DNA from 4 places in the Pseudarthrobacter defluvii genome. Region 2 is predicted to be linked to each of the others. Evidence: riboswitches for the same ligand, from Rfam matches in the RefSeq annotation. Region 2 holds a riboswitch; each other region holds the start of a gene.
The links. A riboswitch is a leader RNA that binds a small molecule or an ion and turns the genes downstream of it on or off. The one in region 2 is predicted to bind thiamine pyrophosphate.
Positions count from the first base shown of each region.

Region 1: it holds a riboswitch for thiamine pyrophosphate, as region 2 does, so the genes downstream of both, thiC (phosphomethylpyrimidine synthase ThiC) here and thiO (glycine oxidase ThiO) in region 2, are expected to answer to the same signal.
Region 3: it holds a riboswitch for thiamine pyrophosphate, as region 2 does, so the genes downstream of both, thiD (bifunctional hydroxymethylpyrimidine kinase/phosphomethylpyrimidine kinase) here and thiO (glycine oxidase ThiO) in region 2, are expected to answer to the same signal.
Region 4: it holds a riboswitch for thiamine pyrophosphate, as region 2 does, so the genes downstream of both, JCQ34_RS17885 (ECF transporter S component) here and thiO (glycine oxidase ThiO) in region 2, are expected to answer to the same signal.

Region 1 covers NZ_CP066362.1:2,413,536-2,421,036, forward strand. Annotated here, with positions in the region: gene JCQ34_RS11185 (RNA-binding protein) at 1-216, opposite strand, end outside; gene rpsP (30S ribosomal protein S16) at 218-640, opposite strand; gene JCQ34_RS11195 (hypothetical protein) at 812-1,267, opposite strand; gene JCQ34_RS11200 (VOC family protein) at 1,419-2,294, opposite strand; gene JCQ34_RS11205 (amidohydrolase family protein) at 2,393-3,475, opposite strand; TPP riboswitch at 3,555-3,662, shown strand; gene thiC (phosphomethylpyrimidine synthase ThiC) at 3,658-5,484, shown strand; gene JCQ34_RS11215 (alpha/beta hydrolase) at 5,481-6,215, opposite strand; gene ffh (signal recognition particle protein) at 6,319-7,501, opposite strand, start outside.
Region 2 covers NZ_CP066362.1:2,748,317-2,755,817, forward strand. Annotated here, with positions in the region: gene moeB (molybdopterin-synthase adenylyltransferase MoeB) at 50-1,249, opposite strand; gene JCQ34_RS12645 (TetR/AcrR family transcriptional regulator) at 1,335-2,000, shown strand; gene JCQ34_RS12650 (DUF3107 domain-containing protein) at 2,062-2,286, shown strand; gene JCQ34_RS12655 (hypothetical protein) at 2,309-2,611, shown strand; gene JCQ34_RS12660 (thiazole synthase) at 2,692-3,507, opposite strand; gene thiS (sulfur carrier protein ThiS) at 3,512-3,748, opposite strand; gene thiO (glycine oxidase ThiO) at 3,745-5,058, opposite strand; TPP riboswitch at 5,052-5,170, opposite strand; gene thiE (thiamine phosphate synthase) at 5,198-5,944, shown strand; gene JCQ34_RS12680 (RNB domain-containing ribonuclease) at 5,984-7,474, shown strand.
Region 3 covers NZ_CP066362.1:2,327,442-2,334,942, forward strand. Annotated here, with positions in the region: gene rplU (50S ribosomal protein L21) at 1-255, opposite strand, end outside; gene thiD (bifunctional hydroxymethylpyrimidine kinase/phosphomethylpyrimidine kinase) at 592-2,112, opposite strand; TPP riboswitch at 2,120-2,217, opposite strand; gene JCQ34_RS10770 (Rne/Rng family ribonuclease) at 2,367-5,834, opposite strand; gene JCQ34_RS10775 (vitamin K epoxide reductase family protein) at 6,273-6,941, shown strand; gene ndk (nucleoside-diphosphate kinase) at 7,044-7,460, opposite strand.
Region 4 covers NZ_CP066362.1:3,834,536-3,842,036, forward strand. Annotated here, with positions in the region: gene JCQ34_RS17875 (energy-coupling factor transporter transmembrane component T family protein) at 1-451, opposite strand, end outside; gene JCQ34_RS17880 (ABC transporter ATP-binding protein) at 448-1,995, opposite strand; gene JCQ34_RS17885 (ECF transporter S component) at 1,995-2,618, opposite strand; TPP riboswitch at 2,686-2,826, opposite strand; gene JCQ34_RS17890 (iron-containing redox enzyme family protein) at 3,105-4,160, shown strand; gene JCQ34_RS17895 (CDGSH iron-sulfur domain-containing protein) at 4,232-4,495, shown strand; gene JCQ34_RS17900 (DUF4235 domain-containing protein) at 4,629-4,892, shown strand; gene mnhG (monovalent cation/H(+) antiporter subunit G) at 4,900-5,310, opposite strand; gene JCQ34_RS17910 (monovalent cation/H+ antiporter complex subunit F) at 5,300-5,578, opposite strand; gene JCQ34_RS17915 (Na+/H+ antiporter subunit E) at 5,575-6,120, opposite strand; gene JCQ34_RS17920 (Na+/H+ antiporter subunit D) at 6,117-7,501, opposite strand, start outside.

The DNA.
Region 1 (7,501 bases), 330 kb from region 2:
GTCGACGCGGACCGGTTCGCCGCCGGCCAGTGCTGCCACCACGGTGCGCAATGCGCGGGCCGTGCGGCCCTGGCGGCCGATCACCCGTCCAAGGTCGTCCTGGTGAACGCGCACCTCGAGGGTGTCCCCGCGGCGGTTGCTCTTGGAACTGACCTTGACGTCATCCGGGGAATCGACGATTCCGCGGACCAGGTGCTCCAGCGCTTCTGCCAGCAATCTACTCAGCCTCGGTGGTCTCAGCTTCGGCGTCGGCCGGGGCCTCGGCAGCGTCAGACTTGGATGCCTTCTTGGTGATGGCTTCCGGGATGATGACCGAGCCCTTCTCCGGCGCAACGAAGGCTTCCTTCTCGACCTTGGTCTTGAGGGTGCCTTCCTGGCCCGGCAGGCCCTTGAACTTCTGCCAGTCACCGGTGATCTTCAGGATCGCGGCAACCTGCTCGGACGGCTGGGCGCCGACGGACAGCCAGTACTGGGCACGCTCGGAGTTGACCTCGATGTATGAGGGCTCTTCGGTGGGGTGGTACTTGCCGATCTCCTCGATGGCGCGGCCATCACGCTTGGTGCGTGAGTCCGCGACGACGATGCGGTAGTACGGGGCGCGCATCTTGCCGAAGCGCTTAAGGCGAATCTTTACGGCCACTTTTGTGGTCACTCCTGTTTCAGAAAAAGGGGTGAACCCGGCTTTCTGCACCCGTGGGGCGGGCCGTACTTGCGGGTTCGAAGGACAGGATCCGGACGCGGAGAGAGGGGCCACGCAGATCGAGTACCTGTTTATTGTGCCAGATGAACGGCGTTATTTCGACTTGGCAGCTCAGGCGGACCAGACGTACAGGCCTGTCCGCTCCGAATCGTCGATGCCGGCGGCAAGCTGTGCCAGTTGCTGCACATAGGTCCGGGCCTGGCCGGCGTCGAACGGCATGTCCTCCTGGCCGGCCCACTGTTCGGCCACGTCGTCGAGGACGTTGCCTTCGCCTTCGGTTTCGTACGTGAGCAGGTCCGCAAGGGCGCGGACCATGGCCGCCGGAACGGCGAGGAGCGAATCGCTGGAGACATCCACCATGGTCAGCTCGTAGTCGGCCCCGCCTGCGTGGACGGCCGTGCCCGCCAGGTCACCCAGCTGCTCGACCTCGAAGTCGCTGATTCCCTGGATCCGCACTGCCTGGCCGGCAGGGCCGGGGGCCGCTGCGGAGCCGCTTCCTTCATCGAGGATGCCGGCGCGTTTCAGCGCGGCGTCATGGGTGGCGACAAAGATCTCGGTGAAGCCCATGGCGGTTGCCCTTCTTCCGTTGGCGGAACAGCGCGCCGGGCGCTGGTGCAGCCCGGCCGTACGGGTTCAGCCTAGTAGTTGCCCGGCTGCCGGTGCACGCCGGAGCCCTTTTCTGCCGCCCTTGTGCGCAAACGGCCGCCAAGGCCGCCGCTCAGCGGACGGCGACCCGGATCCTGTTGCGCCACGGGTCCTCGAAGCGGAGCTCGGCACCGGTGTGGTGCGAGGCCACTCCGGAAACCTTGAGCCGGTCGGCCAGCGCCCCGACGTCATCACCTGACGGAACCTCGATCAGCACTTCCCCGAGCCCCAGCGTGTCCTTGCGGGGCCCGGCACCGCGGCTGTTCCAGACGTTCATTGCCATGTGGTGGTGGTAGCGGCCGGCGGATACGAACAACGCCTGCCCGTGCCAGCCCGCCGTCTTTTCGAAGCCGAGGGTGCCTACGTAGAAGTCCCGGGCAGTCTGGACGTCGCCCACCTGCAGGTGCACGTGCCCAACGCCCGCGGACGTCTGCCGTTGGCCTTCCAAAGACTGCTCTGTGAGGTACTGCTCCAGGTACCGCTGCGGCGGCAGGGCAAGGCTGTCCATGACCACGTCCGTCCCGTTCCAGGACCAGTTGCTGCGCGGGCGGTCCCAGTACAGCTCGATGCCGTTGCCCTCGGGATCGGTGAAGTAGAAGGCCTCGCTCACCAGATGGTCGGCGCTGCCGGTGAAGGACCGCGGCTCATACTGGGCGGCCGTGGCGACGGTGGCGGCCAGGGAAGCCTGGTCCTCGAACAGCAGCGCCGTGTGGAACAGGCCCGCCTCTCCCCTGCCGGGAAGGTGCAGCCCGGGCGCCGGCGCCAGGTGGACCAAGGGAGTGCCGAGGCGGCCAAGGTAGAGCCCGCCGTCCTGTTCGGCCACCACCTCGAGTCCCAATGCGCGCTGGTAGTAGTCGGTCATGAGCTTCATGTCGCCCACCTTGAGCATCACAGTGCCCATGGCGAGGTCGGCAGGAAGCAGATCCCGGCTGGTGGCTGCTGAGGTCATTGAAGGCTCCTTGTGTTGGAGGCCGTCCCGTTGGCGGCCTGTCACATATTAAAATTACTTGAAGCTTCAATTTATTCCAAGTTCCCGGGCCCTTCCGGTCAGCGGACGACGCGGCCTCCCAGCACCACGTGTTCCAGGCCCTTGATAGTTTCCGGTACGGCCCGCGGGTCTTCCCGGCACACCACGACATCGGCCCGCGCCCCTTCGGCCAGGCCGTCTGACCCCAGCCACGCGCGGGCTGCCCAGCAACCTGCATCCAGTGCTGCTGCCATTGGCAGGCCGGCGCTGTGCAGGGCCAGGATCTCGTCCGCGATCCTGCCGTGCCGGATCACGCTGCCGGCGTCGGTGCCGGCGAAGATGCGCACGCCAGCTGCGTAGGCTTCCGCCACGCGTTCCAGCCGGCGTTCCCACAGGGCACGCATGTGGGCGGCGTACCGGGGGAACTTTGCATCCGCCTGTGCGGCGATGTCCGGGAAGGTGGCGATGTTGACCAGCGTGGGCACGATCGGCACGCCCTGTTCGGCAAACCGGGGCAGGTGCCGCGGCAGGAGCCCGGTGGCGTGCTCGATGCAGTCGATGTCCGCGTCCAGCATCTGGTCCAGTGTGTCCTCGGCGAAACAGTGCGCTGTCACGCGCGCACCTTCGTCATGCGCTGCCTGGACGGCATCCCGTACGACGGCGGCGGGAAAGGAAGGCGCCAGGTCGCCGGCGCTTCGGTCAATCCAGTCTCCTACGAGCTTGACCCAGCCGTCGCCGTCGCGCGCCTGCTTGCGGACGGCCTCCACGAGGCCCTCCGGCTCCACCTCCTCAGCGAAGCCGCGCAAATAGCGGCGCGTCCGCGCCACGTGGCGCCCGGCACGGATCAGTATGGGGAAGTCCCGGCCGCCCTGCATCCAGCGGGTATCGGCCGGCGAGCCGGCGTCGCGGACCAGCAGGGTTCCGGCGTTGAGGTCGGCCAGCGCCTGCTCCTCAGCAGTGGCGGCGTCAACGGGGCCGGCCGGGCCCAGCCCGATGTGGCAGTGCGCGTCAACGAACCCCGGCAGTACCCAGCCATGAAGGACCCTGCCCGGCTCCGTCTCAGGCCGGGTGAAGGTGAGGCTCCCGTCCACGGACCAAAGCCCGTTCCGGACGCTGTCCGGTCCGGTAAGGACCGGACCGCGGAATTCAATGACTTCTGGCATAAGGACTTCCTTTCGCTGCCCGGACAGGCTACACCCGGGAATGTGACAAGGCAGTTCCAGCGGCCTGTGGTAGCTTCGTTCCTGACCACACGGGTGCCCCTGCAGGGGCTGAGATCGGGCTGACGCGGCCTGCGACCGTTGAACCTGTCCGGGTAATGCCGGCGAAGGAAGTGAGTATTCCCTTGAGTACGCAAAATACCCAGTTGAACCCTGCCCAAATCCAGGCCGAAGCAGCGGCGGACGGTCAGTCAGCCCTCCAGGTGACCCAATCCCTGAAGTCGCATTCGTTGGCCTTCATTGAAGATGCCGGCGCCGGAATCCGGGTGCCGGTCACGGAGATTTCCCTTGAGCCGTCCCCCAACGGCCGGCCCAACAAACCGTTCCGGACCTACCGGACGGCGGGACCGGGCAGCGACCCCGTCCGCGGCCTTCAGCCCTTCCGCTCCGAGTGGATCGCGGCACGCGCGGACACCGAGCCGTACACCGGCAGGCAGCGCAACCTGCTCGACGACGGCCGCTCGGCTGTCCGCCGCGGTGCCGCCTCCGCGGAGTGGCAGGGTGGGCAGCCGGTGCCCCGCCGCGCCGTCGACGGCCACACCGTGACGCAGATGCACTACGCCCGGCAGGGAATCATCACCCAGGAGATGCGCTTCGTGGCGCTGCGCGAAAACTGCGATGTGGAACTGGTGCGGAGTGAGCTCGCGGCGGGCCGCGCGATTATCCCCAGCAACATCAACCACCCGGAGTCCGAGCCGATGATCATCGGCAAGGCGTTCCTGGTGAAGATCAACGCCAACATCGGCAACTCGGCAGTCACCAGCTCGATCGCTGAGGAGGTGGACAAGCTGCAGTGGGCCACGCAGTGGGGCGCCGACACTGTGATGGATCTGTCCACCGGCGATGACATCCACACCACGAGGGAATGGATCATCCGCAACTCCCCTGTCCCCATCGGCACCGTGCCCATCTACCAGGCGCTGGAAAAGGTCAACGGCGAGGCCAACGCCCTGACGTGGGAAATCTTCCGGGACACCGTGATCGAACAGTGCGAACAGGGTGTGGACTACATGACCATCCACGCCGGCGTGCTGCTGCGCTACGTTCCCCTGACAGCCAACCGGGTGACGGGCATCGTCTCGCGCGGCGGCTCCATCATGGCCGGCTGGTGCCTGGCCCACCACCGGGAGAACTTCCTGTACACGCACTTCGACGAGCTATGCGAAATCTTCGCCAAATACGACGTCGCCTTCTCGCTGGGCGACGGCCTCCGCCCCGGTTCGACGGCTGACGCCAACGACGCCGCCCAGTTCGCGGAGCTGGACACGCTCGCCGAGCTGACGCAGCGGGCGTGGGAGTACGACGTGCAGGTGATGGTGGAAGGACCTGGCCACGTTCCCTTCCACCTGGTCCGCGAGAACGTGGAGCGGCAGCAGGAGCTGTGCAAGGGCGCTCCGTTCTACACACTGGGGCCGCTGGTGACCGACGTTGCCCCCGGCTATGACCACATCACCTCCGCCATCGGTGCCACCGAGATTGCCCGGTACGGGACCGCAATGCTCTGCTACGTCACCCCGAAGGAACACCTGGGCCTGCCCAACAAGGACGACGTGAAGACCGGCGTGATCACCTACAAGATCGCCGCTCACGCGGCAGACCTCGCCAAGGGCCATCCGGGGGCGCACGAACGGGACGACGCACTGTCCAAGGCCCGCTTCGAGTTCCGCTGGCGCGACCAGTTCGCGCTGTCCCTGGATCCCGTCACTGCCGAGGCCTTCCACGACGAGACCCTGCCGGCGGAGCCTGCCAAGACGGCACATTTCTGTTCCATGTGCGGGCCGAAGTTCTGTTCCATGCGGATCAGCCAGGACATCCGGGACGAATTCGGCTCAGCGGAGGCCCAGGCGGCGCTCGCCGGTGTGGCGTCGGGGATGCGGGAGAAGAGCGAGGAGTTCCTGGCTGCGGGCGGCAAGGTGTACCTGCCGGAGCCTCGGGTTCCCGCGGAAAGCTAGGACGCCCGGGCCGGCTGGCTTCGGCTGACCCCGGCGATGAACTGCCGGATGGCCCGGTCGCCGTCCGGCGAGTCCTGGGGCCGGTGCCCTCCCGCGGCAACGTGGTGCAGGGCACCGGTCTCACGCAGGTAGCCGGCGATTTCCTCGTACAGCGGTTCCCATCCCCCGGTCAACACCAGCGTGGGTACGCCGGGAACGATGTGGAGCGGTGCTTCCCACGACGGTGCCTGAAGCCGGAGCCTGCGGGCAGACCGCTTCTCCTCCGTCGTGGCGGGCTGCTGGAGGTCCGTGGCGTAGACCCGCCGCACGAATTCGCGCTGGAAGTCTTCGTCGCTGAGCTGGTGGCGCACGTCGAAGAGGGGCTGCATCAGGCTGATGTGGGCGGCTGTGGCCGGCAGTTCCGCGGTCAGCGAGAGGCACGCCGGTTCCACCAGGGTCAAGGAAAAGACCAGGTCCGGGCGTTCGACAGCGGCGATCATGGCGGCGATGGCCCCTTGGGAGTGGGCCACCACGTGACCGCCGGCGGCGCCGCGCCCATCGTCGGCCAGCGACCGCAGGATGATGGCGGCATCTTCCGCAAAGGAGGACTCCAAGGGCTCCGCGACGGCGTCATAGCCATGCCGGCGGAGGAACAGGGCGTCGTAGGCCAATGCCATGCCGTGCTGGCGGGGCCATGCAGCGGCGCCAAAGGCTCCGGCGCCGTGCACGAACACTACCCTCTGCTTGAACATGTCCCAACCCTATTCCACGGTGCCGACATCCCAACGAAGAAGCGCCAGGTGTCGCCTTGAACGGTCAAGACGGCCCCTGGCGCTTCCTGATTGCGTGAAACTGCTACTTTCCCAGGAACTTGTCGAAGCCCTTGGGGAGGTTCAGCTGGGAGGGATCGAACTCGCCACTTTGCTGGCCGAAGGCGGCCCCGGTGGGCAGTGCCTTGGCAGCATTGGCGCGGCGGGCTTCGGCTTCCTTGCGCTCCTGCGCCGCCTTGGCCGGGTTGCCGGACTTTGCCTTCTTCTTGGGCGCATTCTTGGCGTTCTTCCGCGCACCGCCGCCGGCTCCTGGCATGCCGGGCATCCCGGGCATTCCCGGCATGCCGCCCTGGGCCATCTTCTTCATCATCTTCTGGGCCTGTGCAAAGCGCTCCAGCAGGCCGTTGACCTCGGACACGTGGACGCCCGAACCACGGGCGATGCGGGCGCGGCGCGAGCCGTTGATGATCTTCGGGGCAAGCCGCTCGTGCGGGGTCATGGACCGGACAATCGCCTCGACACGGTCGATCTCCCGCTCGTCGAACTGCTCCAGCTGCTGCCGGATGTTCTGCGCGCCCGGCATCATCATGAGCATCTTCTTCATGGAGCCCATGTTGCGGATCTGCTGCATCTGGGCCAGGAAGTCCTCAAGGGTGAAGTCTTCCTGGTCGGCGAACTTCTTCGCCATCCGGGCGGCTTCATCCTTGTCCCAGGCCTTTTCAGCCTGTTCGATGAGCGTGAGGATGTCGCCCATGTCCAGGATGCGCGAGGCCATCCGGTCCGGGTGGAAGAGCTCGAAGTCGTCCAGGCCTTCGCCGGTGGAGGCGAACATGACCGGCTTGCCGGTGACCGACGCGACTGACAGCGCGGCACCACCGCGGGCATCGCCGTCGAGCTTGGACAACACAATGCCGGTGAAGTTCACGCCTTCGTCGAAGGCGAGGGCCGTGTTCACGGCGTCCTGGCCGATCATGGAGTCGATCACGAACAGGACTTCGTTGGGCACGATGGCGCGGCGGATCTGGCGGGCCTGCTCCATCATGCCGGCGTCCACGCCAAGGCGGCCTGCGGTGTCGACGATCACCACATCGTGCAGCTTCTGGCGTGCTTCCTCGACGCCGGCACGTGCCACGGCGACCGGGTCACCGGCAGGCTGGTCCAGCTCCGTGGAGGTGGCGCCCGGGTGCGGTGCGAACACCGGGACATTGGCGCGCTGGCCCACCACCTGGAGCTGGGTAACGGCGTTGGGGCGCTGGAGGTCGCAGGCC
Region 2 (7,501 bases):
TATGGCTCCTAAACCATCGGTTTGGGAGCCATATCTGATAGAGCAACTGTTAGTAGACGGGCTTTTCGGGTTCCACGTCCCGCACCCAGGCCAGGATCCCGCCGTCGAGGTGGCTCACCCGCTGATAACCGGCCTGCCGCGCCGCCGCCAGCACGTTGGCGGACCGGGTCCCGGCCTTGCAGTGGAACACGATGTCCCGGTCCTGCGGAAGTTCGTCCCATGCCTCGCCGGCCAGGATACGTCCCTGCGGGATGAGCCTGGCACCATCGATCCGCACGATGTCGTACTCCCCTGCTTCCCGGACGTCCACCAGCTCGAAATCCTTGAGCCCGGCTTTCCGCGAGGCGAGCATGGTGGCGAGCTGGGTGGCGGTGACGGTGTGTTCGGTATCGGCCGGCGCTGCCGGCGTGATCCCGCAGAAGGCCTCGTAGTCCGTCAGTTCGGTGATGGGTTCCGCCGCAGGGTCCTTGGACACGCGGATCTCGCGCCAGCTGCCGCCTAGAGCGTCAAAGAGCGCCACACGGCCCAGCAGGGAACGTCCGACGCCGGTAATTAACTTCACCGCTTCGGTCACCATCAGCGACCCCACGGCGGCGCAAAGCATGCCGAACACGCCGCCCTCACCACAGGAGGGGACGGAACCTGCGGGCGGGGCCTCCGGGTAGAGGTCGCGGTAGGTGGGGCCGTGTTTCTCCCAGAACACGCTGACCTGGCCGTCGAAACGGAAGATGGAACCCCACACGTAGGGCTTGCCCAGGATGGCCGCGGCGTCATTGACCAGGTAGCGCGTGGCGAAGTTGTCGGCACCGTCCAGGATGAGGTCGTATCCGCTGAACAGCTCAAGAGCGTTGGACGAGTCCAGGCGCACGTTGTGCAGCCGGACGTCCACCAGCGGATTCAGTTCGGCGATGGCGTCGCGTGCCGACTCGATTTTGGGCCGTCCCACGTCGCCCACCCCGTGGATGACCTGTCGCTGCAGGTTGCTCAGGTCCACCACGTCGTCGTCGATGATTCCTATGGTGCCGACACCCGCCGCGGCCAGGTACAGCAGCGCCGGCGCGCCCAGGCCGCCGGCGCCGATCACCAGGACCTTGGCGTTCTTAAGCCGCCGCTGCCCCAGGGCTCCGATCTCGGGAATGATCAGGTGCCGGGAGTACCGTTCCACCTCGTCTGGGCTCAGGTCCGCAGCCGGTTCCACCAGCGGATCCAGGGAAAGGGTTGAAACATTTGCGGTGAAAGACGAAGCCATACTTCAATGTATGCCCCGGGATACCGCCGGGTCATATTACCCCGCAGTAAAGTGAAGGGTAACTGCAATGGAAAGAAGGACAACTGTGGTCCCTGAAGCACGGGCCGACCGCCCGCCCGCCGCCGAACCGCAAACTCCCTCCCGCCCCGCAGGCCAACGGTCCGCCCGGCTGCCCCGGGATGAGCGCCGCGCCCAACTCCTTGCTGCGGCCCAGGAAGTGTTCGTTGCCAACGGCTACCACGGTGCTGCCATGGACGAGATCGCTGAGACCGCCCATGTGAGCAAACCGGTGCTGTACCAGCACTTTCCTTCCAAACGCGACCTGTACCTCGCCCTGCTGGAAAGCCACCTGGCGTCCCTGACCGAACTGATGCTCGGTGCCCTGAACTCCACCACGGACAACGACGAACGCGTGCAAGCCGTTATGCGGGCGTACTTCCACTTCATTGCCAGCGACGACCAGGCCCACCGGCTGGTCTTCGAATCCGACCTGATCAACGACCCCGACGTCAGCTCCCGGCTGGAAACCTTCAACCGGACCTTCGCCGATGCCATTGCACGGGTCATCGCGGAGGACACCAAGCTCCCCCATCTCGAGGCGGAACTGCTGGGCCGCGGCCTGGCGGGGATGGCGCAGGTCAGTGCCCGGTACTGGCTGGAAACCGACGGCAACCTGGACCTCGATGTGGCGAGCGACCTCATCTACCGTTTAGCTTGGCGCGGAATCTCTCGCTTCCCCAAAGAGTCCTAGACTACAAATAAGACAACACCTCGTAGAGAAGTACGAGCACTTCACAGGCTGGGAGGCCCCCTTGGAAATTAAGATCGGCGTTCAGAACGTTGGCCGCGAAATCGTACTGGAATCGACCCAGGATGCCGAGACGGTGGCCAAGGTTGTCGGCGAGGCCATCAGCGAAGGCAATGAGCTGCGCCTCAAGGATGACAAGGGACGCCTGATCATCGTTCCGGGCAACGCCCTGGCGTACGTTGAAATCGGCGCTGAAGAGGTCCGCCGCGTGGGCTTCGGCCAGTTCTAACCCGCGCCGAAGAGGGAGACCCATGCTTTCGTTGACCATCGTGGTGCTGGCAACCGCCGCGGGCGGCTTCATCGTCTGGGCCAATGACAAGCGCCATGCCACCTACGGCGCGGCGCTGCCGGCTGGAATTGCGGTGGGTGTTGCTGCGCTGGCGTGGATCATCCTCATGACGGCCGGCTTCGGCTACCTGCCCGGCCTGACCTGGCTCCCCTGGGTCCTGCCCATGGTCCTGGGCATCGCGGCCGCAACCGGGGCCGTGGTCTACCTGGGCCGTTCGCGTACCCGCCACGACATGGAGCGGCTGACGGCCATCCTGCGCCGCTGATGCGTCTTTAAATGGCTGTGGCCACTACCCCCAGGGGTAGTGGCCACAGCCATTTAAGGATTGATCAGATTAGGCGGCGGTCAGAGGAACTCCGCCCGGCCCTCCATAGCCGACGACGCAAGGGCGTGCTCCCGGCGGGGAATCCGGCCCGCTGCCCTGGCCATCCTGCCCGCGATCACAGCGTGCTTGAATGCCTCGCCCATGAGGGCCGGGTTCTGCGCGCGCGTCACGGCCGTGGCCAGCAGTACGGCGTCACAGCCCAGCTCCATGGCAAGGGCGGCGTCGGACGCCGTACCGATACCGGCGTCCAGGACCACCGGAACCGATGCGCGCGAAACGATGAGCTCGATGTTGTGCGGGTTCAGGATCCCCAGGCCGGTCCCGATCGGGGCGCCCAGGGGCATCACGGCGGTGGCGCCGAGGTTTTCGAGCCGCAGGGCAAGCACGGGGTCGTCGTTGGTGTAGGCGAAGACCTTGAAGCCGCGGTTGACCAGTTGCTCCGTGGCCTCCACGAGCTCCACGGCGTCGGGCAGGAGGGTCTGTTCGTCGGCGATGACCTCCAGTTTCACCCAGTCGGTTTCCAGGGCTTCGCGGGCCAGTTCCGCCGTGAGGACCGCGTCCCTGGCGGTGAAGCAACCGGCGGTGTTGGGCAGCACCCGGATCCCGTGGTCCACCAGCAGCTGGAACAGCGAGCCGGTTTCGGCGGTTGAGTAACGACGCATGGCCACGGTGGTCAGGGCAGTGCCGGAGGCCAGGAGCGCTGCGCCCAGGCCGTCCGGGCTGGGCGCCCCGCCGGTGCCCATGATGAGGCGGGAGCCGAGGGCGACGCCGTCAATCACCAGGGCGTCGGCGGCACCTGTGTTCCCGGCGGGGTTGATGGTGCTGGTTTCGGTCATGGCGTCAGCCTCCCTGTACTGCTGTAACGAGTTCGATGTCGTCGCCCTCGGCGAGCACCGTGGCGAACCATTGGCTGCGCGGCACCACCTGGGCGTTATGGGCGACGGCGACGCCCAGTTTCCCACCGTCCGTCGCCTGCCCGTTGTCAGCCAGCGGGCGTCCGGTGACCTGGCTGACGAGCGTGGTGATGGAGGCGCCGTTCGCCACCGTGTGCGGGTTGCCGTTGAGGGTGATGTTCACGCTGTCTCCTTGATATCGGTGTCTTTTGCCGCCGGTGCCGGCCTGGAGAACCGGTCGGGGCTGAAGGGTGCCCAGCGGGGGTCGGCTTTTCCGTCCAGCAGTTCCGCGCAAATTGCTGCTGCCGCAGGTGTGAGGAGGACGCCGTGACGGAAGAACCCGGTGGCGATGATGAGCCCCGGGACGTGACCGGAATCCGCTCCGGATCCTTCGCTTCCTAAGGCCAGGTCCACCGGCACCCGCCCCAGCAGCGGTGCATTGTCCGGGGTTCCGGGGCGGGCACGGGCGGTGCACTCCAGCAATTCGAGTTCGGCGACGGCGGGCACCAGGGCCTGGGCATCGCGCAGTAGCTGGTAGACGCCGCCGGCGCTGACGGCATCGGACAGGGCGTCCTCGCGCTGGGTGGCTCCAATCACCACGGTCCCGTCCTGCCGCGGGACGATGTAGACCGGGACTCCGTGGACCAGGCCCCGCACCGTTGCTGTCACCAGGGGCTGGAGGTGCCGGGGAACCGCAAGGCGGAGGATGTCCCCGTGGACGGGCCGCAGCGGCAGTTCGAGGCCACGGGGCAGGTCCGCGAGCGCGCCTGACTGCAGGCCGTTGGCCACCACGGTTTCTGTTGCCAGGACGGCACCGCCACCGGCGAGCCGGACGCCGGCGACCGTTCCGCCTTCCCACATCAGCCCGGCTGCCCGTTTCGGCACGGCATACCCGTCCACCGCACCGGCCACGACCAGGCCAGGCAACTCCTGGGCGGCGCGGGCCAGGGCCTGCCGCAGGGCCGCCACCAACCGGCGGGGATCCACCTGGTGGTCCGCCGGGGTGTCGAGGGCACAGGCGATGGCAGGGCTGAGGAGGGGTTCGCGTTTGCGGGCCTCCCGCACGGTCAGGGGTTCCACGGCCAGGCCGCTCGCCTGCTGAACTGTGCGCAGGTCCATCAGCGCGCGGCGGTCGGCGGCGTCGGCACCCACGGCGAGTGTCGGCGTCGTGAGGTATCCGGAATCCGCCCCCGATGCATCGGTGACACCGGCAGCGAACGCCGGCCACCGTGACGATGCGTCCAGCATGAGTTCCAGGAGGTCCTCCTCCTGGTAGTGCAGTTCGCTCACCGGGGCCAACATGCCGGCCGCGGCCCAGCTGGCGCCGGCGCCCGGCGCATCGTCGATGAGGACGACGGAGCGTCCGGAACGCTGCAATTCCCAGGCGATGCCATGTCCCACCACTCCCCCGCCAATGACGGCGACGTCGGCACGAAGGGTGGAGGGGATGGACGCGTCAACGGATGCGGGCTGAGCGGTGCCGGGGGTATGCATCTGGGTTCCTTCCCTACGCCGGCATTAACCGGATCAGGTCAAGCGGTCGGCTCTGACGCCCTCTCAGCCCGGCGCTTTGTGACAGCTGCCGCGGGCTCCCGCAGTACCTCCCCAGTTTAGAGGAACTAGGCTTGCAGGCATGAATGCGACCACCTCATCCTTTCCCGCAGGTTCCCATGCTCCGGCCGGCGGAGTTGCCAGTGCCGAGGTTGTCAATGCCCGCGACAGCGAGGCCCTCAAGGCGCGCCTGTACCTCTGCACCGATGCGCGGCGGGACCGCGGCGACTTTGCGGAGTTCGTGGACGCGGCGTTTGCCGGCGGCGTGGACATCATCCAGCTGCGTGACAAGACCATCGAAGCCGCCGAGGAACTGGACCTCTTGGCGGTGCTGAAGGAAGTGGCGGTCCGGCACGGCAAGCTGTGGGCGGTCAATGACCGCGCCGACATCGCCGTGCTTTCCGGGGCCCCCGTGTTCCACATTGGCCAGAAGGACCTGCCGCTGGCGGCAGCACGCACTCTGGTCAACGGCAACGCCGCCATCGGACTTTCCAGCCACACCACCGAACAGGTGGATGCCGCCCTGGCCGCAACCGCCGGCCCCTCCGGGCTGGACTACTTCTGCGTGGGTCCGGTCTGGGCCACCCCCACCAAACCCGGCAGGGCCGCCGTCGGTCCCGAACTGGTGAAGTACGCAGCCGGGGCGTCCCGGCAGGCTGCCGATCCCGTGCCCTGGTTTGCCATTGGCGGCATCGACCACGGCAACGTCCACCAGGTGGCGGAGGCGGGTGCGCGCAGGATCGTGGTGGTCCGCGCCATCACCGAAGCCCCTGATCCCGCCGCAGCTGCTGCCTCCCTCCTCGACGCGCTGGACGCCGCCGGCTCCTGAGCCTGCTTAATCGCGGAACTTGGGGCTACGCTGAATTTTGTGTCACATCATCGGCTGGCTCCCAACGTTCACGACCACAAGAATGCCTTGGAAGAGGCGCTGGGCCTGCTGCGGACGGAACTTGAACTTCCCGGCCCCTATCCCGCCGAAGCCGTGGAAGACGCCCTGGCCGCCGTGGCGGCGCTGCAACTGCCGTCCTACGACCTGACCGCCGTCGAGTTTGTCACTATCGACCCGGCGTCCTCCACGGACCTGGACCAGGCGGTGTTCATCGAATTGGACGGGGACGGCTACCGCGTGATGTACGCGATCGCCGATGTTCCGGCCTTCGTTGCGCCGGGAGGTCCCCTGGACGCCGAGACGCGGCGGCGCGGACAGACGTTCTACGCACCGGACGGCCGGATCCCGCTGCACCCGGAAGTCATCAGCGAAGGGGCCGGGAGCCTGCTGCCCGGCCAGGAGTGTTCTGCCTTCGTATGGGATTTCACTCTCGACGGCGAAGCAACCGTCCTGACAGTGGGCGTCCGCCGGGCGCGGGTCCGCAGCCGTGACAAGCTCAGCTACAAGGGCGCCCAGGCAGACCTCGACGCCGGGACGGCCTCCCCCGTGCTCCATCTGCTCCGCGAGGTGGGCCTGAAGCGGGTGGCACTGGAGCGGGCGCGTGAAGGCGCCAGCCTCAACATGCCCGAACAGGAGATCGTCCAACTGCCCGACGGCGGCTACCGGATTGACGCCGTTCCGCAGCTTCCCGTGGAGGACTGGAACGCGCAGATTTCGTTGATGACCGGGATGGCGGCGGCGGAGCTCATGCTGGAGGGCAAGGTGGGCATCCTGCGAACTATGCCGGCCCCGGATGAACGGTCCCTGAGGCATTTCCGGCTGCAGACCGAGGTGCTGGGCAGGCCGTGGGACGGCGAAGTCAGCTACGGCGAATACCTGCGGTCACTGGATCCCACCGACCCGAGGCAGCTGGCCATCATGCATTCGGCAGGCATGCTGTTCCGCGGAGCCTCCTACACCGCCTTTGACGGAACCGTCCCCGAGGATGGGATCCAGTCCGCCATCGGCGCGGCGTATGCCCACACCACCGCGCCGCTGCGCCGCTTGGTGGACCGCTTCGTCCTGGTCATCTGCGAGGCCCTGAGCAATGGCGGCGATGTTCCCGGCTGGGCACGCGAAGCCCTGCCGCTGCTGCCTGGCATCATGGCGGGATCGGACCAGCTGGCGTCCCGGATGGAACGCCTGGCCCTGGACACCGTGGAGGCGGCCCTGCTGCTGAACCACATCGGGCAGGAGTTCGACGCGATCGTAATCTCCGGGTCCAAGCCGCAGAACGGCAGTGGAAGCAACGGGAAAAATGGCAACGGCAATGCGAAGAACGGCAACGGAAGCTCCGGGATCATCCAGATCGCAGAACCCGCGGTGACCGCGCGCTGCGCCGGCGAATTGGAATCCGGCACCAAGGTACGGGTCCGGCTGGTGTCCTCGGACATCACCACCCGGGAGATCCACTTCGAACTCGTTTGCTGAGGAACCAGCGGACGCCGCAGGCGGGCC
Region 3 (7,501 bases), 420 kb from region 2:
CTTCTTGTAGCCGGTCTTGTTCTTGTACTTCTGGATGACAATCTTAGGACCACGCAGGTCCTGGAGGATTTCAGCCGTAACAGTTACCTTGGCCAGGTCAGCGGCGGCGGAGGTGACCTTGTCACCGTCAACCAGGAGCAGTGCGGGCAGCTCGATGGTGCTGCCGGCTCCACCGGCGACGCGGTTCAGGGTAACGAAGTCTCCAACGGAAACCTTCTCTTGGCGGCCGCCTGCGCGGACAATCGCGTACACCACTTGGGAACTCACTTCTCTCGACGTTTATTACAAAATTTGCGTGCGGCACCCGGCTCAGAAATTGGCTGGGTTCCCGCTGTGCCTCAACGCCGTGGATTTCCCGGGGAAATCCGTGAGCCGTCCCGGTGGAGAAGTCCGCTTGTTATGCACAGCGAATTGCTCCAGGGTCATAACCCAAGTGTTGGCGTAAGCACCGAAGATCCAGAATACGCTAAATCCGTCCACGGCCGCAAATGAGGCTGGTTCCGGCGGCCCGGCTGTGGTAGTAACCACAAACCCGGTGGGCAGCACCGCAACCATGCGGATCAATCATAGCGGCGCTGCTGCCCTCAGCAGTCAGGCATGCAGCCTCGGCGCGTCGAAAAATTCCACTTCCAGTCGGCAGGACTGCTTGAACGCGGTGACCATCGCTGCCCTTTCATGGTCGGAGGCCTTCCGCCCCGCCTCATCCACGATGGCAACAGCCCGGCGGGTGGCTTCGGCGAAGGCCTCGTCGGCATAGGTGCGGAGCCAGGCAGCGTAGGCATGCGCGTCCGGCTCACCGGAGGCAACGAACTGGGCGTGCAGCTTCTCCCCTACCTCGGCATAGAGCCAGAAGCAGGGCAGGACGGCGGCAGCCAGGACAGCATACGAGCCCGACGCCGAAGCTGCGGTGAGGTGGTCGACGTAGGCCTTTGTGACGGGGCCGAGGCCGCCCTGGGCTGGCCGGGTGCTGAGCCAGGAGCGGTGGAGTTCCGTTTCCACCTCGAGGCAATGTTGGGCCGATCCTGCCCAGAACAGCTGTTCGGCCTCCGAGGGGGCCAGGGCGCTGGTGCGGGCCAGCACGCGGGAGTACCCGTTGAGGTAAAGGGCGTCCTGGGCCAGGTAGTAGGCAAAGTCCTTCTCGGCCAGGTCTCCGGTGGCCAGGCCGCGGATGAAGTCCAGCGCATAGATATCGTCGAGGTCCTGTTGGGCTTCCGCCCACAGCCGGGCCGCGAAGCCGCCTTCCTGCAGTGCCGGCCGCAGGTGGTGGAAGTGGTGCACGGGTCCATTCCCCTGGCCCACCTCCAGCAGACCCGAGTTCTCGAGGGCACCCGCCAGCCAGGGCTTAACCGTCCGCAGTGACGCTTCCCAGTCGCCCAGGCGGGCCTGCACCGTTGCCATGGCAGAGGAAAGGGAGCAGCCTGTGCCGTGACTGTTGCGGGTGGAGATCCGGTTGCCCGGGACTTCCACTACGTCCTGTCCCAGCAGGCCCGCGGTGTTGACCAGCGCGTCCGGGCAGTCCGAACCTGCCAGGTGTCCGCCCTTGACCAGCACGGTTGCCCCGGTAGCGTCGGCCAGGCCCCGGCCCTGGGCCAGTGCCTCGTCCCAGTTCCCGGCGGGGGCCGCGCCCACCAGCATGGCAAGCTCGGGCAGGTTTGGGGTGATGAGGTGGGCAAGGGGCAGCAGTTCCCGCAGTGCGGCTTCTGCCGACTCCTGCAGCAGCCGGTCACCGCTGGTGGCAACCATCACCGGATCAAGAACCACGACGGCGGGACGCACCTTTTCGAGCCACCCGCGCACAGTGCGGATCACTTCCCCGTCACCCAGCATGCCTATCTTGACGGCGTCGATGCTGATGTCGTCACTGACGGCATCCAATTGCTGGGCCAGGAAGGCGGCCGGAGGCACGTGCACGGCCTGTACGCCCCTAGTGTTTTGGGCCGTGAGGGCGGTGATGGCGGCCATGCCGTAACCGCCGTGCGCGGCGATGCTTTTGAGGTCTGCCTGGATACCCGCTCCGCCCGACGGGTCCGAGCCCGCGATGGAGAGCACGCGGGGAACGTCACGGCCCGCAGGTAACGCGGCGAATGCACCGGAGGCAACTGGCAGGGGCATGGAAAGGGTGGAAGACAAGAGACATCCCTTCGCCGGTACTAGCCGGACAGGTTCAACGGGTCTGGATCTCAGCCGGCCTTCTGCGCGGCACCCCGTGTCGGTTCCCAGCCTAACCGCTGGGGCCTGACCGCAGGAAAGGTGACTGCAGGCGCGGGGAGGGTGGCCGCACGCAGGAGTCCCCGCCCTATGGACAGTTCCCCCTGTAATTTACGGGGGAACTGTCCACAAAGCGGGGACTCCTGAATGTTTCTTTGCTACAGCTCCGAGGCCGGGACGCCGACGCCGAGGATGATGGGTTCCTCTGCCGCCTTGCCCGGTTCCGCCGTGGCCTGTGCCTTATCCGTTTCCGGGGCCTTGGCTGCGTGCGAATGGCCTCCGGCAGTCGCCTGGACGTTTTCGTGGTGCTGGACAGCGGTCTCGTTGGCGGCACCCTGGGCACGGCTGGCACCCCGGTGGCGCCGCGGCCTCCGCTGACGCGACTGTTCCAGCGTGTGGTCCGAATAGTCCTTTTCGACGGGAGCATCCATTGCGGGGCGGGCTTCCGCTCCCCCGGTTTCGGCTTGCCGTTCCGGCGCGGGCTGTTCCGTTGCCGGCTGTTCAGGTGCCTGCGGCGTCTCGGCAGCCTTAGCTGGAGCGTCCTCCATGGACGACGCCGGCTGGCCGAGGTGGGCGAACGCTTCAGCGAGCCGGTCCAGGGTGAGGGCGGGCTTGGGCTGCTGCTCCTCCGCATGCTCCACGAACGGAAGCGGGACTTCCTCGCCGCCGAACGTCAGGACAGCTGCGGGACGCGTGGGGGCATCGGCGTCGTGCTTCTCCTCTGCCGGAGCGGCCGCCGCAGGCGGGGCTGCCGGCACCTGGCGGGTTGCGGCCACTTCGTCGTCGTGCAAGTGCGCGGCGTGGGCAGCAGCGGCGATGTTTGCCAGGGCAAGCCGGGTGGCTTCTGCCTTGGCGTGCCGCTCAGCGTCCGTGGGCTCCGGGTGGACAGTGTGGACCTGGACGGCAGGCACCGGTGCGGCTTCGGGCTGCTGGCCGCCGCGTCCGCGCCGCCGCTTGCGTTCCGAACGTGCGCCGGGCTGGTTGTTGTCAGTCCGCTGGCCTTCGGTGCGGTGGGCTTCGGTGCGGTGGGCTTCCGGCCGGGCTTCGGGCCGGTTGTCGCTGCGCTGGACGTGGTGGTGCTCGGCGGCAACGACGTTGGCGCGGCGGTGCTCCACGGGATCGTCGTGGGTCACCACGCCGCGGCCGGCGCAGGCCTCGCACTGTTCGCCGAAGACCTCCAGCAGCCCGGTGCCCATGCGCTTGCGGGTCATCTGGACCAGGCCGAGGGAGGTCACTTCGGCAACCTGGTGCTTGGTGCGGTCGCGGCCCAGGCATTCCACCAGGCGGCGCAGCACCAGGTCGCGGTTGGATTCGAGCACCATGTCGATGAAGTCGATCACGATGATGCCGCCGATATCGCGCAGCCGCAGCTGGCGCACCACTTCCTCGGCAGCTTCAAGGTTGTTCTTGGTGACGGTTTCCTCGAGGTTGCCGCCGCTGCCGGTGAACTTGCCGGTGTTGACGTCCACTACTGTCATGGCCTCGGTGCGGTCGATCACCAGGGAGCCGCCGGAGGGCAGGAAGACCTTCCGTTCGAGGGCCTTGTGGATCTGCTCATCGATGCGCCAGGCGGAGAAGATGTCCTGGTCCTTGGTCCACTTTTCGAGGCGGCCCACCAGGTCCGGGGCCACGTAGGTCACGTAGGCCTCGATGGTGTCCCATGCTTCCTCGCCGGAGACGATGAGCTTGGAGAAGTCCTCGTTGAAGACGTCGCGGACCACCTTGATGGTCAGGTCCGGCTCGCCGTAGAGCAGTTCGGGGGCCAGGATCTTGGTGGAGGCAGACTGGCTTTCAATGCCTTCCCACTGGGCCCGCAGCCGGTTGATATCGTGCGTGAGCTCTTCCTCGGAAGCGCCCTCGGCGGCCGTGCGGACAATGACGCCGGCGTGCTCGGGCAGGCGGTCCTTGAGGATGCGCTTGAGGCGGTTCCGTTCGACGTCGGGCAGCTTGCGCGAGATGCCGGTCATGGATCCGCCGGGTACGTACACCAGGTAGCGTCCGGGCAGCGAGATCTGGCTGGTGAGGCGGGCGCCCTTATGGCCCACGGGGTCCTTGGTGACCTGGACCAGGACGGTATCGCCGGACTTCAGCGCGTTCTCGATGCGGCGCTGCTTGCCCTCGAGGTTCACGGCTTCCCAGTTGACCTCGCCGGCGTACAGGACCGCGTTGCGGCCGCGCCCAATGTCAACGAACGCCGCTTCCATGGACGGCAGCACGTTCTGGACCTTGCCCAGGTACACGTTGCCGATCAGCGAATCCTGCTGCGTCTTGGACACGAAGTGCTCGGCCAGCACGCCGTCTTCGAGGACGGCGATCTGGATCCTGTCGTCGCGCTGGCGCACGATCATCTGCCGGTCCACCGACTCGCGGCGCGCCAGGAACTCAGCCTCGGTGATGACCGTGCGGCGGCGGCCCGTGTCACGGGACTCGCGACGGCGCTGTTTCTTGGCTTCCAGGCGGGTGGAACCCTTGACACTGGTGACGCGGTTGCTGGCCGGAGCCTCGCTCACAGTCCGCGGGGCACGGACGCGCGTCACCGTGTTGGGGGGATCATCGTCCCCGCCGCCCGTCAGCTCAAGGTCCTGGTCCCCGCGGCGGCGGCGACGGCGACGGCGGGACGTCACGCCGTCCTCCACCGTCCCTGCGGTGTCCTCGTCGGCTTCGTCCTCGGCGTCGGCTTCAGCGCTGCCGTCCTCGTTGTCCTCTTCAGCCCTGTCCCCGACCCGGCTGCGGCCCCTGCGGCCCCGGCTGCGGCGCCGGCGGCGGCTGGAGGAATCATCCGTATCTTCGGTTTCTTCCTCACCAGGCTCCTCGGCAGCGGGGGCTGCGGGACGGACCACGGTGCTGAGGTCCGGCGCCTGGAAGAGCACCGAGGTGGGGGAAGCGGGTTCCAGGAACAGGGAAGCGAAGGCGCTGGCGGCGGCAGGCTCTTCGGTCTTTGCCGCAGCGGGGGCCGCCTGCTGCGGTTCTTCGGCTTTTTCCCCGGCCTGCGCGGCGGCGGGCTCCTGCTCCGGCTGCTCTGCCTGCTCCACGGCAGGTTCCTGTGCGGATGCGGCTTCCTGGACCGGCTCCTGCGCGGCGGCAACCGGTGCTGCTGATCCCTCAACCACGGCATCAGTGGCGGCGGGTGCCGGCTCTGCGCTGGCGGGGGAAGCGACCTTGCGGGTGGCTACCCGACGGCGGCGGACCGGCTTGCTTTCGACGTCGGCCGCGGGTTCTGCAGCAGCTGCGACGGCGGGGTTGCCAGCGGCGGCAGCATCAGCAGCGGGGCCGGCAACGGCAGCTGGCGGCGCCGCGGCGGAGGTGTCAACGCCGGCATCTTCAACGGCGGCACCGGCGTGCGTGAGGCTGGTTTCCTCCGCGAAGGTGGGCAGCGGCTCCGCAGCCTCCACTTTCTTCCGGGCACGGGTGCGGCGGGCCGGAGCCTTGGGTGCCTGTTCCGCGTCGTCAGCCGGTGTTGTGTCAGCTGGGCTGGCAACCGCTGCATCCGGAGCCGTGGCCACGGCCTCCGTCACTTCATCCGTAGCCTTGGGGGCAACTTTGCGCCGGGCGCGTGGAGCCCTCCTGGGTGCAGCAGCCTCCGCCGCTGCTTCTTCGTTAACGGCCAGTTCCTGATCATTGTCCATATGTGGCAACACTCCTGCCCCTGACGTACCGCCACATCCGGCACCCATTGGGGCACATATTGTCAAAACCCGCAGGCGTTGACAGAAGTCAAGTGGATACTCCCAGGTTCGCACCGTCGTTGGGGTGCGGCAGCCCGTAGGAGCCGGTGGATGCTCTGAAAACCCGTTGTTCTGCGTGCCACAACCAGGTGCCGCCCAATGGAGTTGCGGGTGTGCCGGAAGAATCCGAAGCCTGCCCTGCTCATCATTGGCGGTCTTGGGAACAAACCACCGGACCGGAGTCCGAATGTGGATCGGCTTCCAGCCACGTTCATTCTCTCATACCCGGACTGGATCGCCGCGGAGGCCGGGGCTGCTGTTCCGGTTTCTGTGTAGTGGCTTCAGCCGCCGGCGTTACAATCAGGCAGAGGAGCACCGGACGAAAAGGACGCAAAACCCATGCCCAGCATCTCCCCCGTCAGCGCCCGTGAAGAGCATCGCGCCGCCGATTCCCACACCACTGCGGCTGCCCCCGTTCCGCGGATGGCCCGGAACCGGCCCTTCGGCTGGCTGCTGGTCATCACGGGCATCGTGGGCTGGCTGGCGTCCGGAACCCTGGTCTTGGAGAAGCTCGAAGTGCTCAAGGACCCCAGCCATACCACGGTATGCGATGTGAATCCCTGGATCTCGTGCGGCCAGGTGATGCAGACCTGGCAGAGTTCCGTGTTCGGCTTCCCCAACATGTTCATCGGCATCGTGGCCTTCGCCATCACCACCACCGTGGGCATGGCCCTGCTTTCGGGAGCCACCTTCGCCCGCTGGTACTGGATTGGGCTGCAGACCGGCGTCACGCTTGGTTTTGCGTTCGTTGTCTGGTTGTGGTCTCAGGCCCTTTACTCAATCCACATCCTGTGCCCCTTCTGCATGATCGTCTGGGCGGCCATGATCCCGCTCTTCGTGTGGACCACCATCAGGAACATCAGCGCCGGCGTCATCCCCATGCCTGCAGGCGCAGCCCGCGTCCTGGGTGATTCCGGCTGGATCATCACCGCGCTGCTGTACGTAGCCGTGATCGCCACCATCTTCTTCGCGTTCATCCAGGTCTTCGTGGGGACCTCGGGCTTCTAAACCCCTTCCGTTCCCCCGCCGGATGACAGATAAGGCCAATGTTCATGATGAACATTGGCCTTATCTGTCAGTTCGCGGTGTCTGAGTCCGCGGGGTGTCCGGTTAGTTGAACCAGATCTTGATCTCCCGCTCGGCGGAATCGGTGGAGTCGGAGCCGTGCACCAGGTTCTGCTGCACCTTCAGGCCCCAGTCCCGGCCGAAGTCGCCGCGGATGGTGCCCGGTGCCGCCGTCGTGGGGTCGGTGGTGCCGGCCAGCGAGCGGAAGCCTTCGATGACGCGGTGGCCTTCGAAGATGGCCGCCACCACGGGTCCGCTGAGCATGAATTCCACCAGCGGCTCGTAGAAGGGCTTGCCCACGTGCTCCTCGTAGTGCTGCTCCAGGAGTTCACGGGTGGCGTCAACCTTTTTCAGCTCAACCAGGCTGTAGCCCTTGGCTTCGATGCGGGCCAGGATGGCGCCGGTCAGGTTACGGGCGACGCCGTCGGGCTTGATCAGGACGAGGGTGCGCTCTGTAGTCACAACTGCTCCAATGCGTTGGTGGGGTTTCGGGACAAGTCTAC
Region 4 (7,501 bases), 1.1 Mb from region 2:
CCAGGACGAACCTGTGCGGCAGGCGTGCTTTCTGCGCCAGCGCATCGGCGAGGTCCGTGGGATCGGTGCAGCTCATCAGGAGTACCGCCGGAAGGGCGATGGCAAAGCCGCGCAGCAAAAAGCCGATCCCCAGCTGGAGGGAACCTTCACTCATGGTCCAGATGCCGGCGTCGAGCAGGATCCTGCCGCTGTCCGGCGCCAGGATGGACGTGCTCCACCCGCCAATCGCCGCCGCAAGGATCAGCGGCCACCCCCGCTGCCACAGCAGGGACAGGGTGAGCCCGGCCAGGGGAAACAGCAGCAGCTCAAAGACCAGTGCCACGGAGGCCGAAACCCAGTCGATGGACAGGGCAAGGACGGCCGTGATGAGCAGGACCGCCGCGAATTTGCTGAGTGGATTGGCGCGGGTCAGGAGCGCGCGGTTGCCGCTGAGGGTGAGTTGCTGCCTCATGGCGCCACCGCTTCCGCAGCGGCCATGCGCAGCTCCTCGCCGCCCAGCGCCTCCGTGAATTCGGCGTCGTGGGTCACGGAAACCACCGCCGTTCCGGCGTCAAGCAGCTCGGACAGGAACGAGGCCAGCTCGGCCCAGGTGTTGGCATCCTGCCCGAAGGTGGGCTCGTCAAGGACAAGGACCTGGGGGCTGGCGGCAAGGACGGTGGCCACGGACAGCCGCCGCTTTTCACCCCCGGAGAGCGTGTAAGGGTTGGCGTCCACCAGTTGGGTGAGCCGCAGCCTCTCCAGCAGCTCGTCAACCCGGCCCTCCCCGTGGCCCAGGTGCCGGGGACCAAAGCGCAGCTCATCCAGCACCTTGCCGGTCACGAACTGGTGCTCAGGCTCCTGGAACACCGTCCCCACGCGCGAAATCAACTGCTCGGCCTTCCACCGGACCGGGTCGATGCCCGCACCGCGGCTCAGGTCCAGGGTGGCGGACACCTTTCCGGACACCGGCTCCAGGAGGCCGGCGAGGGTCAGCGCGAACGTGGACTTGCCGGCGCCGTTGGGACCGGTGATGGCCAGCGCCTGCCCGGCGCGGACCTGGGCGGCTACACCTTCCTGGACGGGGACGGGCGGGATTTTGCGGAAGCCATGGCGGCGGGAACGTTCGCGGGAGACGCCCAGCTGTTCGGCGGCCAGCAGGAGGTTGCCCGTTCCCGGCGCCGGCACCGCAGCCCGGGCCCGGGTGGCCGGGACGTACCCGGGGACCCATACCCCTGCGGTGGCGAGCATGGTCCGTGCCTCGCTGAGTACCCGGTCCGGCGGCCCGTCCAGGAGCACGGCGGGCTCGCTGGACGAGCCCGGCTGCAGGACCACGATCCGGTCCACCAAGTCCTTCCACACGGACACGCGGTGCTCCACCACCACCAGCGTGGCCCCCGTCTTGTCCAGGCAGCGCGCCACGGCGTCGCGGACTTCCAGCACCCCGTCCGGGTCCAGGTTGGCGGTGGGCTCGTCCAGCAGGATCAGCCCCGGCCGCATGGCCAGGATCCCCGCCAGCGCCAGGCGCTGCTTTTGCCCGCCGGACAGGGCCGACGTCGGGTGGTCCAGCGGGAGGTGGGACAGTCCGACGTCGGCAAGCGCCTCGTGCACGCGCGCCCAGATGGCATCCCGCGGCACGGCAAGGTTCTCGGCGCCGAAGGCGACGTCGTCCCCCACGCGCGAAAGGACCACCTGCGTCTCCGGGTCCTGCTGCATCAGGCCGGCGCGGCCACGCTGGGAGCGGGGCACGGCACCGTCAACCAGCAGCGAACCCGACTCGTCGGCGTCGCCTGCCTCGCCGTCGTCGTTGATGTCTCCCAGCACGCCGGCGAGGGCATGGAGGAGCGTCGACTTTCCGGCGCCCGAGGGGCCAAGCAGCAGCACCCGCTCGCCGGGGCGGATGTCCAGGTCAAGGGCATGGACGGCGGGCTTGGCCCTGCCGGCGTGCCGCCAGCCCCAGCCGCGGGCGGTGACGGCGGCTGGGCGGACGGGGCCGCCGGCGCCCTGGGAGGGTGCCATCAGGAGAAGACTGGCTCCGTGGCAGCCTTGCGGGAGGCGAAGGAGCTCAGGACGCCGGTGCGGGCCAGGCCGCGGGTGGCGAGCCAGGCCAGGGCACCTGCCAGGACTGCCCCGGAAATGGTGGTGAGGACGATGTAGGCGAACTTGTCCGCGCCCGAGTAGGCGATGTTCCAGCCCCACGGCGCAAAGGAGTCATTCAGGCCGCAGAAGAATCCGGCCGCGGCGCCGGCGAGCAGCGATACGGGCAGGTTGAACTTGCGGTACACGAAGATTGCGAAGATGATTTCCGCGCCGAGGCCCTGGATGAAGCCCGAGAAGAGGACCGAGGCGCCGTACTGGGAGCCCATGAGCAGTTCCCCGGTGGCGGCCACGGTTTCGCAGAACAGGGCGGCGCCGGGCTTGCGGATGATGAGCATGCCCAGCACGCCCGGGATCATCCATCCGCCGGCCAGCAGCCCGGTGAGGGGTGGGTAGGCGGCGTTCATGGGGGCCGACAGCGCTGCCGCGCCCTGGTCCCACGCCCAGAAGATGACGCCGCCGGCGATGGCCACCAGCGCAGCCACCACGATGTCCACGACGCGCCAGGACCTGCTGGTGGTCTTCTTGATTGCTGCAGTGCTCATGTGATCCTCCTGGGAAACAGGAGGGGAAAGTGGACCCGGCTGACGGCCCGTTGCCGTGCAGCCGCGACACTTTGAGAACTCGACTCCCTTGCGCCGGTACTAACCGGATCAGGTTCGAGGGTCTGCGGCTGTCCGCACTCTCAGCGCCCACCTGCGGTGCCCGGCTTGTGCCAGGATGCCCGACGGCGGCGCTCCCCTGTCGTTTTTAGTGTTGCTTTTTGGTTTGGGTAAGGCTTGTGATTGCCCTTCCGGGCGTGCTCCAGTTTACACCGGCCGGCGCAGGATTGAGGGCTGCGGGCGCCAAGCGGACCGGATGTGACCGGCCGCTTTGTGATGGCGTGACGCCTGGAGGTCAGTGCGCTTAGCTTTTATTAGTAATCATGCTTACTATGTTGTCTCCCGGGTTTCGAGGAGGACGGGCATGGGACTCACCATGGGCGGCCCCCCGTTCGTTCCCGTCAGCAGTGCGGCAGACCAAGGAGCACCATGAGAATCCCGGAACCCAGAGGACCCGTCAGCAGCGCACTGTTCCAGGTCCTGGCGCAGGCTCCGGACACCGCCGGGCCGGGCCTGGACGGGCTGTACTCCCTGGTGGTGCGGCAGCTGGCCGGGTCCGGCGACATCATCTCCGACGAGGACATCCAACTTTCGCTTTTCTGCCTTTACGAACTCCATTACTCCGGCCTGGACGGCGTTTCAGACCTCTGGGAATGGGAGCCGGCGCTGATCAGCGTCCGGCGGTTGATCGAGGAACCCTTCGAAGCGGCACTGCGCGCTGCCGCGTACCAAACCGCCGGGAACTTCGAACTGCCCGGCGGGGTTGCCATGACCAGCGACGCGGTTGCCGACGTCCTCTTTGGCCTGGCCGCCACGGATACCGGTCCCAGCGTGTCCCGCTACGTGGCCAGGAAAGCCACACTGGACCAGCTCAAAGAGTTCCTGGTCCACAAGTCCATGTACCAACTGAAGGAAGCCGATCCGCACACATGGGCCATTCCGCGGCTCAGCGGCCGGCCGAAGGCGGCCCTGGTGGAAATCCAGGCGGACGAATACGGCGGCGGCCGGCCTGAGCGGATGCACAGCGCGCTGTTTGCCCGGACCATGCGCGGCCTGGGCCTGGACGACAGCTACGGCGCCTACGTGGACGCCGTACCGGCGGTCTCCCTGGCTTCGGTCAACCTCATGTCGCTCTGCGGCCTGAACCGGCGGCTCCGCGGTGCCATCACCGGGCACCTGGCAATCTACGAAATGACGTCCTCCCAGCCCAACCGCTTCTACGGCAACGGATTCCGCCGGCACGGCTTCGGCCCGGAAATCACGCACTACTTTGACGAGCACGTGGAGGCCGACGCCGTCCACGAACAGATCGCCGGACGCGACCTCGCCGGCGGCCTGGTGGAAGCTGAACCCCAACTGCTGGCCGACGTCCTGTTCGGGGCCACGGCCGTCATGGCCATCGACAGCCGCCTTTCCGCCCACCTGATGTCGTCCTGGGAAGCCGGGCAGACTTCACTCCGGGCGGCCGTGCCGGCGGCAGCGTGACAGGCGCCGCCGCGGCAGGGCCAGGGCGTCCCGGGCCGGCCAGAAACAACAACGATGGATGCGGTGCAGGCATGAGCCTGGAACAGCAGGGAACAGGAGCCGACATGGACCAGGTACACGAGGAGCAGGAACCTGCCGCGAGCTCGATCGTGGTTTGCCCGGACGGGCCACTCATTGTCCGGGGCGAATTTGAGATCGTCACCCCATCCGGCGGTGCCGTGCCCCGGGAGCGGAAAACGGTGGCCTTGTGCCGGTGCGGGGCGTCCGCCATCAAGCCCTACTGCGACGGCACGCACAAGATGATCAAGTTCCGCACCGAGCCCCAGGCCACCTAGCCAGCCGGCGGGCTAGCCAGTTCAACAAGCCCCGCCGGCCGGCCACGCCCTTGCCCCGACTCTTGCCGGGACCGCGACGGGTGTACGGCTAGGCTGGAGGCAGTCCGTTTTCCGTCCGCAAGGAGTATTAGGAATGAACCTTCTCATCAAGCTGCTCGGGACCGGGGTGAGCCTCGGCGCAGGCCTGGCCGGCACCAAGCTGGTCAACACCATCTGGGAAAAGACCACCGGACAGAAGCCGCCCACCGGCAAGCACGAGGATGTCCCCACCAGCCTACGTTCGGCGTTGACCTTTGCACTGATCTCGGCATCGGTCAGCGCCATCATCCAGGTCCTGGCAAACCGCGGCACCCAGCGCGCCATTGCCCGGTTCGCCAAGACCCAGGACATCGTCTAGCTCTTCCTTAGCGTTGCCGGCCGTCGTCGGGGCTGTCCTTCCGGGCAGCCTCGGCGGCGGCTTTTTGCACCACGGCCTCCAGCTCATCGGCGGTGAGCAGCTCCCGGTGCAGGTGCTTGGTCCGGTAGCCCGCGCGGCCCACCATGTGCGCGGATACGGGCACCGTCAGCAGCTGGAAGATCCAGGCCACCACCAGCACCGGCCACACCCACCATGTCCGCATCTGCAGCCCAATCGCGGCCAGCAGCAGGAACAGGCCCAGGACCTGCGGCTTGGTGGCCGCGTGCATGCGGCTCAGCAGGTCCGGGAAACGGAGCAGGCCGATCGCGGCGCCCAGGGACATGAGCGCCCCCACCACCATGAACACGGCCGACACAAGGTCGATCCAGGCGTCAGGGCCCGAAAAGTCAGGATTCATCAGGCTTCACCCTCCGGTCCGCCACGAACCTGGCCACCGTCACGGACCCGATGAAGCCGATGACGGAGATGGCCACCACCAGCATCAGGTTGTTCAGGTGCCGGTTCACGGCCATGTCGATGCACAGCGCCCCGCCCAGGATGGCCAGCAGCACGTCGGTGGCGAGCACCCGGTCCAGCAGCGAAGGTCCGCGGGCGATCCGGATGATGGCTGCGGCCGCGGCCAGCGAAAAGATGACGGCTGTAACAGCCAGGACTACGTTCATCATGCGGCGGCCTCCATGCGGACGGCTTCAAGTTCTTCCCGGCTGCCCATGATGCGGATCAGGCCGGCCTCAATGGACCGCACCTCGTTCCGCAGGCCCTCCACGTCTTCCGGGGAAGTGATGTTCAGTGCGTGCAGGTAGAGGGTGGAGGTGGAGCGGTCCACCTCCACCACCAGCGACCCCGGGATGAGGGAAATGACATGCCCGGTGGCGGTGACGATCAGGTCCTGGTGGCTGCGCAGCCGTACGGCGACGACGGCGTTGGTCACCTTGGACCCGCGGACCGTTGCGAGGTAGAGCACCTGGCCGCTGGCCACCACCACCTTCCACAGGAACACCAGGGCAAAGGGCACGGCGTAAAGGATGTTGAACCGGCCGCTGAGCTCCACGGGCGGAAGGTAGAAGAGCCGGGCCACGCCTACGGCCAGCAGGGCACCGAACAGGAGGTTGCCGGGGCTGAAATCCTGCCAGAGGGCACCCCATACAATTACCAGCCAAACCAGGAGCGGCAGTTCCTGGCGCAGGGAAATGCGTTTGCGGCTCATCGCGCTCCTCCCCCGGTGCTTGCGCTTGTCCCGCCCATGGCTCCCGGTACGGCGGTGCCCTCTCCCAGGACCGCGTGGATGTATGGGGTGCGGTCGAGCATGTCCCGGGCTGCCCGGTCCGAAAGACTGAACAGCGGCCCGGCGAACACGGTCAGGGCGACACCCAGGACCACCAGGCCCGCCGTGGAACCCACCATGGTGCGCGGCAGGAGCGTCACCGTGTTGTTGACCTTGGCCCCGGGGCCGGACACCCTCGCCGCGGGACTGGCAAGGAGCACCGGATCCGGATGCTCGGCGTCGGTGGGGCGGCGCCAGAAGGCGCGGTTCCAGACCCTGGCGATGGCCAGCAGCGTCAGCAGGCTGGTGACCACCCCGCCGATCACCAGCGCGTAGGCCAGCGGCGTGCCCAATTCAATGCCCGCCTGCAGCAGCCCCACCTTGCCAAGGAAGCCTGAGAACGGCGGGATCCCGGCCAGGTTCATGCCGGGGATGAAGAACAGCAGGGCCAGCATGGGCGACAGCTTGGCCAGGCCGCCCAGCCGGTCCACGGAGGAACTGCCGCCACGGCGTTCAATGAGCCCCGTCACCAGGAAGAGGCTGGTCTGGATGGTGATGTGGTGGGCCACGTAGAACACTGCGGCCGCCAGGCCAACCGCGGAGGACATGGCCAGCCCGAACACCATGTAGCCGATGTGGCTGACCAGGGTGAACGACAGGAGTCGTTTGATGTCGCTCTGGGCCAGAGCGCCCAGGATGCCCACCACCATGGTCAGCAGAGCCGCCACCATCAGGGGCGTGTTCAAGGTGTCGCCGGGGAACAGCAGGGTCTCGGTGCGGACCATCGCGTACACGCCCACCTTGGTGAGCAGGCCGGCGAACACAGCGGTGACCGGCGCCGGGGCCGTGGGGTAGGAGTCCGGGAGCCAGAAGGACAGCGGGAAGACGGCTGCCTTGATGCCGAACGCCACCAGCAGCATCACGTGCAGGAGGGTCTTGGTGCCTTGGTCCAGGTCGCCGAGTTTGAGGGCCAGGTCCGCCATGTTGACCGTTCCGGTGGCGCCGTAGACCATGGCGATGGCGATCAGAAACAGCACGGAGGACACTACGGACACCACCACGTAGGTGACGCCGGCCCTGATGCGCGGCCCGGTGCCGCCCAGGGTCATCAGCACGTAGCTTGCGGTCAGCAGGATCTCGAAGCCGACGTAAAGGTTGAAGAGGTCCCCGGACAGGAACGCGTTGGACACCCCGGCCACCAGGATCAGGTAGGTGGGGTGGAAGATCGAGACCGGGGCGTCCTCGTCGCCGTCGGCCATGCCCTGCCCGGTGGCGTAGACCAGCACGGCCAGGCTCACGGCGGAAGACACCACCAGCATCAGCG